One region of the Acidisoma sp. C75 genome, then DNA from elsewhere that is predicted to be linked to it. Evidence: riboswitches for the same ligand, from Rfam matches in the RefSeq annotation. Region 1 holds a riboswitch; the other holds the start of a gene.
What was found. Region 1 has a riboswitch for cobalamin ahead of ACYQ7X_RS06010 (HoxN/HupN/NixA family nickel/cobalt transporter). Riboswitches for the same ligand answer to the same signal wherever they lie in the genome.
Positions count from the first base shown of each region.

Region 2: another riboswitch for cobalamin. It lies ahead of ACYQ7X_RS15200 (DUF1636 family protein); the one in region 1 lies ahead of ACYQ7X_RS06010 (HoxN/HupN/NixA family nickel/cobalt transporter).

Region 1 is NZ_BAAFHD010000003.1:342,921-346,929, reverse strand. It holds gene ACYQ7X_RS06020 (sugar kinase) at 1-345, opposite strand, end outside; gene ACYQ7X_RS06015 (RcnB family protein) at 552-1,046, shown strand; gene ACYQ7X_RS06010 (HoxN/HupN/NixA family nickel/cobalt transporter) at 1,120-2,178, opposite strand; cobalamin riboswitch at 2,287-2,471, opposite strand; gene ACYQ7X_RS06005 (MFS transporter) at 2,672-4,009, shown strand, end outside.
Region 2 is NZ_BAAFHD010000011.1:117,474-121,482, reverse strand. It holds gene cobO (cob(I)yrinic acid a,c-diamide adenosyltransferase) at 1-450, opposite strand, end outside; gene cobU (bifunctional adenosylcobinamide kinase/adenosylcobinamide-phosphate guanylyltransferase) at 447-965, opposite strand; cobalamin riboswitch at 975-1,200, shown strand; gene ACYQ7X_RS15200 (DUF1636 family protein) at 1,325-1,684, shown strand; gene cobW (cobalamin biosynthesis protein CobW) at 1,681-2,709, shown strand; gene ACYQ7X_RS15190 (cobaltochelatase subunit CobN) at 2,731-4,009, shown strand, end outside.

The DNA of each region.
Region 1 (4,009 bases):
CGCGGGCGTTTCCGGCAAGGCGAAGAGGCGGCGGGCGGCAGCCGAATCCCGCCAGTAGAGGAAGCGCCGCTCGCCCCGCGCATCGGTCTGGATCACGTAGAGCCCCGGCATGGCGCCCGCGCAGCGCAGAACAAGATCGGTGCCGACGCCTTCCGCCCGCCAGGCGGCCGCCATCTCCTCGCTCCAGGGATCATCCCCGAGCGCCGTGACATAATCCACCCCGACCCCGAGGCGGGCGAGATAGATCGCGGTATTGAGCGTATCTCCGCCGAAACCGCGCGCGAAGCGGCCATCCGCCTCCTCACGCAGTTCCACCATGCATTCGCCGATCGCGGCCACCCGCATGCCTCGTTTCCCCTCGCCGGTTGCACTTCTCAACGGTCGGTGCCGCAATCTCGACCTCGTCCGGGCCGAGAAGAGCAGGTGCCGCCCGGTTCCTCAAGGTCCCGGCTCTTCGCAAGGTCTTGGTTGCTCAAGGCCTGGGGGCCGCTCCTTGCCAGATGGGCGGAGCGACCGATCTGGATAGAGAACGCACACCTAAGGATCTGCCGATGAAGCGCGTCATCTCCGCGGCACTCGCCTTCAGCCTGCTCGGCGGGCCGCTCGCCCTGGCGCAGCAGCCGCCGCCTCCGCCACCACCCGGCCAGTGGCATGGCGGCCCCGGTGGCCCGCCCGGACCCGGCGGTCCTCATGGACCCGGCGGGCCGCCGCCGCCCGGTGGCTGGCACGGCGCCCCGCCGGGGCCGCCCGGCTACCAACAGGAGCGAGGCTACGATCATCGCGACGCGCATTGGGATCACGACCATGGCTATGAGCATGGCCGCCCGCCGCCGCCGCCCGGCCCGCGCTACGGCTGGGGACGGGGGGAACGCATCCCTCCCGGGCAGCGCTACGCGGTGGTGCATGATTGGCATCATTACCGCGGGCTCTATCCGCCCCCGCCCGGCCAGCAATGGGTGCAGTACAACAACCAGTTCTACCTGGTGGCGATCGCCAGCGGGCTGATCGGGGCGATCCTCGGCGCCGCCGCCGCTTCACAATACTGAAGGCGGCGGCCGGCCCCGCGCGCCGGGCGCCGAAAGCGGGACCATGGGCGACGGATGGTCCCGCCCGCGAGGCTCATGAGCCGGCCGCGCTATCGAGCTTGTCGAACCCTTTGAGCCGATAGACGAGTACCGAGACACCCCAGCTCGCGATGAAGATCGCGAGGATCCCAAATCCGAGATCGTTGAAGTTGCTGTTCAAGCCGGCGACGACATCCCAGAGCCCGCCGCTCATCTTCAACTGGCCGGCAAGCAGGCCGAGCGCCTCGATACCGCCGACCGCGAGGGCCACGAGAACCGACACCAGGGTGATCGTGAGATTATAGTAGAGCTTGCGGATGGGGCGCACGAAAGCCCAGTCATAGGCACCGAGCATGAGGATGCCATCGGTCGTGTCCACCAGGCACATGCCAGCGGCGAAGAGCGCGGGGAAGGCGAGCACTGCGGCGATCGACAACCCCTGCGCCCCTTGCGCCGCGGACATCGCGAGCAGGCTCACTTCGGTCGCCGTGTCGAAGCCGAGCCCGAAGAGGAAGCCAAGCGGCAGCATGTGGAGCGGGCTCGAAACGAGGCGGAAGAGCGGCCGGAACAGCCGCGCCAGCAGCCCGCCTGGAGGGCCGAGCGCTTCCATCTCCGCCGGCTCCAGTTGCCCGCCGAGCCGGAGACGGTTGAAGCTGCGCCACAGCCCGCGCAGAATGACGATGTTGATGCCGGCGATGAGGAACAAGAAGAGCGCGGAGACGAGGGTGGACAGCAGGCCTCCCCAACTCCGCAAGCCGCCCATGCGATGCTCCATCGCCGCGGCGGCGACCCCCACCAGCGCCGCGATGATGACGACGACCGCGGAATGGCCAAGCGCGAAATAGAGCCCGATCGTTACCGGGCGGCGGCCCTCCTGCATCAACTTGCGGGTTACGTTGTCGATGGCGGCGATATGGTCGGCATCGACGGCATGGCGCAGCCCGAACCCCCAGGCGAGCAGGCCGAGGCCGAGCAAGGTCGGGCTGCCCCGGAAAGCGAGTGCCGCCCAGGCCCAGGCAGCGATATTGGCGGCGATGAGCAAGGCATAGACAGCGCCGATGCGGCGAGAGAGACCGGGCGGCCGCGGCAGCCGCGGATCGATGAGACGGGACAAGACTTGTCCTCCAGCGAAAGGCCGTCTGCGCGAGCCTGAACCGCCCTCTCCCGCCTGCGAAGCCGGAGGTCAGGCCGGCACAGCGGAACACCCCGCCCGCTGCGGCTCTCGAGACCTCGGGCGATGGCAGGTCTCCTGGCTCGCGGCTCATCTCGCCCATCGCCGCCTTCCCAGGGTCTGCCCCCAGTGGCCTTCGGCGCGGGCTCACCGCTGACAGTTGCGGGGGCAGCCACGGCATCGCACCGTGTTCCCTCTTAGCCTCCGCGAGGAGGACCATCGAAAGGAGAATGGCAGGGCGGCACTGCCCTCGGCAAGCGTCGATCGCGGGTGGCGCCGGTCGGCAGGCGCAGGCGGAAAGGTCTCGGGCGAAGCGCAGCCGGCAGGGATCACATAAGCCGCGCCCGGCAAAAGAGAGGGTAGCCTTCGCCCGCCGCTTCCCCCATGCTTGGCTGCGCAAACCCGCGGCAACAGGCGGGATGAGGGAGACCACGCAATGTCCGATTCGCGATTCGAGACCGCCGCAGCAGCACCCGCCGCTCCCCCCGCCTCGCGCCGCATCCGCCGCATCCAGGGCTCGGCGCTAACCCTGCTGGTGCTCAGTGGCGTCGTCAATTACATCGACCGCGCCACACTCTCGGTCGGCAATATCCGCATCCAGCACGATCTTGGCATCTCGGTCTCCGGCATGGGCATCCTGCTCTCGGCCTTCCTCTGGTCCTATGCCTTCGCGCAGCTGCCGGTAGGCGGGTTGATCGATCGCTTCGGCCCGCGGCTGCTGCTGGGTGCGGGGATGTTCCTCTGGTCGGTGGCGCAGATCCTCGGCGGGATCGTCTCCTCCTTCGGGCAGTTCATCGGCGCCCGCATCCTGCTCGGCATTGGCGAGGCGCCGCAATTCCCCTCCGGCGCGCGGGTGGTGCGGGATTGGTTCAACATCCGCGGCCGCGGCACCGCGAGCGGCGTGTTCAACTGCGCCTCCTCCCTCGGCAGCTTCCTCGCCATCCCGCTGCTCACCCGACTCATGCTCGCCTTCGACTGGCGCTGGATGTTCGCGCTGATGGGAATCGCCGGCATCGTGCTCGCCCTCATCTGGTGGATCACCCATCGCGACCCGCTGCAGGTGGCGCTCACTGCCGAGGAGCGCGCCTATCTGACCGAGGGGGACGAGACCGGCCACGCCCAGCGCAACACCTGGGCGGATTGGCGGCGCCTCTTCACCTTCCGCACCACCTGGGGGCTGATGGTCGGCTATTTCGGCACGATCTACGGCCTCTGGATCTTCACCGCCTGGCTACCCTTCTATCTGGAGCACGATCGCCATATCAGCATCGCCAAAACCGGCTTGCTCGGCTCCATCCCCTTCTTCTGGGGTGTGGTCGGCGCGCTGCTCGGCGGCTGGATGGTCGATCTTCTGGTGCGGCGCGGCTTTTCGCCGATGGGCAGCCGCAAGACGCCGATGCTCGTGGCGCTCACCGGCATGGGCCTCTGCATCGCGCTCACCGCGGCGATGCCGAGCACGACGCTCGCCCTCGTCTTCATCTCGGGCGCGCTCTTCCTCTCCTATGTATGCAGCAGCACGGCCTGGGCGATGGCCGCTGTCGCGGCGCCGAGCAACTGCACCGCCTCGCTCGGCGCCATCCAGAATTTCGGCGGCTATCTCGGCGGCGCGCTGGCCCCGCTCGTCACCGGCTTCATCGTCAAGGCGACGGGGGATTTCGCCTGGGCGCTCTACGTCGGCGGTGCCGTCGCAATCCTCGCCGCCCTCTGCTACGCGGCGCTGGTGGGCGCCCCGATCGCGCCCGAACAGGGCGGGCCGGCTGACGAACGCGAGACG
Region 2 (4,009 bases), on a different contig from region 1:
CGAATCGAGCACCAGATACTCGTAGCGCAGCGCGATGCAGAGTTCGTCGAGCACGAGAAGCCCGAGTTCGGGCCGCGCCATCTGCCGCTCCGCCTCCGCCCAGGCGCGCTCGGCCGCCATGATATCGCGTGCCCGGTCCTGGGTTTCCCAGGTGAAGCCTTCGCCCATGCTGTGCCAGGCGAGCCGCTCGCCAAAAGCCGCGAAGGCCAGGCGTTCGCCGGTTTCCCAGGCGCCCTTGATGAACTGGACGATGGCGACCGGCCGGCCGCGCCCGAGCATGCGCAGCGCGAGGCCCATCGCCGCCGTGCTCTTGCCCTTGCCGGGACCGGTATGGACGATGAGGAGGCCCTTGGTCAGCGTCTTGGCCGCGACTTCCGCATCCTGCACCGCCTTGCGCCGCGCCATCTTCTCGCGCCAGCGCGCGGCGGCTTCGGCTTCCGATTCGCTCATTTCACCACCATCGGCAGCCCCGCCACCATGAAGAGCACGCGCCCCGCCGCCGCCGCCACCCGCTGATGCAGAACCCCCGCCGCATCGCGGAAATCCCGCCCGAGCTTATGCTCCGGCACGATGCCGAGGCCGACTTCGTTGGCGACGAGCACGGTTTCCCCTGGTCGGGCGGCGAGCGCGCCGAGCAGCCGCTCGGTCTCGGCATCGAGATCGCTGCCCGCCAGCATGAGGTTGGTGAGCCAGAGGGTGAGGCAATCGGCCAGCACCGGCGCCTCTCCCGCCGCGCTCAGCGCATCGGGAAGGGCGAGCGGCGCTTCCACCGTGCGCCAGCCCGCACCGCGCCGCGCCCGATGGGCCGCGATGCGCGCATCCATCTCGGCGTCCCAGGCCTCCGCCGTCGCGATATAGACCCAAGGGGCGGGCAGGCGGGTGATGAGGCTTTCGCCATGCCGGCTCTTGCCGGATCGCGCGCCGCCGAGGATCAGCGTCACGCCCTGAGATGATTGACGGGGCATGGCCCCGGCTCTTAGATCATCGCCGATGGTTCCTCCAGCCGGGTTTCGCCCGTCGGAGGATGAAAAGGGAATGCGGTGCGGATGGCAGGTCCATCCCAAGCCGCGGCTGCCCCCGCAACTGTGAGCGGAGAGCCTGACCGGCATTTTCCACTGGGCCAAGCTTGGCCTGGGAAGGACGCCGGCCCCGGGCGCCTGATCCGCGAGCCAGGAGACCTGCCATCGCCCAAGACGGACCGGTCCGGGCGGGGTGCCCTGGAATGCGTCTCGCTCGCCTTCGCCCGATCCGCGCCGCGCGGTTCGGGCCGCACCCCCGTTTCTGCCCCGACGCATCGCGGGCCGGACTAGAGCGGGAGAGTGCCTTGGCCGAGCCGAAACCCACCCTGCATGCCTGCATCACCTGCGGGCATCCCGAGGAGCCGCGCCCCGGCGCGCGCCTCCATGCCGCGATCGCGGCGCTGATGGCGCCCGAGGAGCCGTTTCGCCTCGCGCCGGTCTCCTGCCTCTCGCGCTGCGGCGAGGGCTGCAGCATCGCCATCACCGCTCCCGGCAAATGGGGCTATCTGATGAGCCGGCTGACGCCCGACCATGCGGCCGATCTCATCCTCTATGCCCGCGCCTATGCCGCCCATGAGACGGGCGCCCTGCTGCCGAGCCGCCGGCCGCCGAGCCTGCGGCAGACGGTGATCGGCCGCATCCCGGCGCTGGAGCCCGCGGCATGAGCGCGCGCCGGGTTCCCGCCACCATCATCACGGGCTTCCTCGGCGCGGGGAAGACGACGCTGGTGCGCCATCTCCTGGCCCATGCCGGGGGGCGGCGGATCGCCGTCATCGTCAATGAATTCGGCGCGCTCGGGGTCGATGGCCGGCTGCTGCAAGGCTGCGGCTTCGAGGGCTGCGACGAGGATCAGATCGTCGAGCTTGCCAATGGCTGCCTCTGCTGCACCGTCGCCGATGAATTCCTCCCCGCGATGGAAGCCCTGCTCGATCGGCCACAGCCGCCCACCCATATCGTGATCGAGACCTCCGGCCTCGCCCTGCCCAAGCCGCTGCTCAAGGCCTTTTCCTGGCCCGGCATCCGCGAGCGGGTAACGGTCGATGGCGTCATCGCGGTGGTGGATGGCCCGGCTGTCGCCGCCGGCCGCTTCGCGGACGATCCCGCGGAAGTGGCCCGCCAGATGGCGGCGGACCCCTCGCTCGACCACGACAATCCGCTGGCCGAGGTCTATGAGGATCAGCTCGGCGCGGCCGACCTCGTGCTCCTCAACAAGGCGGACCTTCTGCCCGAAGGCGCCATCGCCGAGGTCGCGGCGCAGATCGCGGCAAGCCTGCCGCGCGCCGTCCGCGTGCTGCCGAGCCGGGAAGGGCGGATCGACCCCGCGATCCTCCTCGGCCTCGCCGCCTCCGCCGAGGAGGATCTGGCGAGCCGCCCCTCGCATCACGACGGGATGGACGATCACGAGCATGATGATTGGGAGAGCTTCGCCGTGCCGCTGCCCGCCCAGGCCGCGCCCGAGCCGCTGATCGCGCGGCTGCAGCAGGTGGCGGCGGCGCATGACGTGCTGCGCATGAAGGGCTTCGTCGCGATCGAGGGCAAGCCGCTCCGCCTGCTCGTGCAAGGCGTCGGGCATCGCTTCCGTTGCGAATACGATCGCGCCTGGAAGCCGGGGGAAGCGGCGGGCGGCATCGTCGTCATCGGCCGCCGTGGGCTCGATCGCGCGGCGATCGCCGCCGCGGTTCTCGGCTGAGGGGCGGCCGGGCGCGGCGCGATGCACATCCTGTTCCGCGAGAGCCATGGGCTGGAGGAGGGGGAGCAAGCCGTCTCGCCCGGCGGCCAGCCGGCCGATCTGCTCTTCCTCTCCTTCTCGGATAGCGATCTCGGCGCGGCCGCGCAGGCGCCGCTGCCGCCCGGCTTTCCCAGCCTGCGGCTGGAGCGGATCGGCCGCTTCCTGCATCCGCTCTCGGTCGATCTATTGTGCGAGGAGGTCGTCGCCCCGGCGCGTGCCGTCGTCATCCGGCTGCTCGGCGGGCTCGATTACTGGCGCTACGGGGTGGAGGAGATCGCCGCCCTCTGCCGCGCCAAGCGCATCCCGCTCGCCATCCTGCCGGGCGAGGGGGCGGGGGATGATCCGAAGCTCGCCGCGCTCTCCACGCTTGCCGGCGCGCCCCGCGCGATGATCGGGGAGGCTTTGCGGCAGGGTGGGGCGGAGAATGCGGCCCGCGCGCTGCAAGGCGCGGCGCATGCCGCCGGCCTCTGGCCCGAGCCGCCATCCCCCGTGCGGCCGCTGCCGGCGCATGGCCTTTTCGGCGTGCCGCAGGGCAACCCCGATGCCGTCATCCTCTTCTATCGCTCCCACCTTCTGGCCGGCGAGGTCGCCCCCGTCACCGCGCTCCTCGCGGCATTGGCGGCGCGCGGCCTCGGCACCCGCGCCCTCTATGTCGATAGCCTCAAGAACCCCGAAAGCGCGGCCTTCGTGCGGGATTGGCTGAGCGCCTGGCAGCCCGCCATCATCCTCAACCTCACCGGCTTTTCGGCCCGCCTCGGCGATTGCGCGGCACCCCTGGAAGCGGCCGGCTGCCCGATCCTGCAATGCGTGCTCGCCGGCGCCCCGCGCGCGGCCTGGGAAGGGTCGAGCCGCGGGCTGTCCCAGGCCGATCTCGCCATGCAGGTCGTGCTGCCGGAGGCCGATGGCCGGCTGCTGACGACGGCGATTTCCTTTAAGGAGCGGGATGCGGCGGGCCGCGCGACGCTCCTGCCCTATGGCGAGGGCATCGCACTCGCGGCCGATCGGGCGGCCGGCTGGGCGCGGCTCGCGGGCACCCCGCGGCGGGCCCGGCGGCTCGCCCTCATCCTCTCGGATTATCCCGGCGCCGGCGGCGGCATGAGCCACGAGATCGGCCATGCCGTCGGGCTCGATAGCTTCGCGAGCGCGCGCGCGATCCTCCGCCTGCTGGCCGCCGCCGGCTATGAGACGGCCGATGCCGATCTCTCCCCACTCATGCGGGGCGAGGCGGTGGAGGCGGGGCAGGTGCTGGTCGCCATCCAGC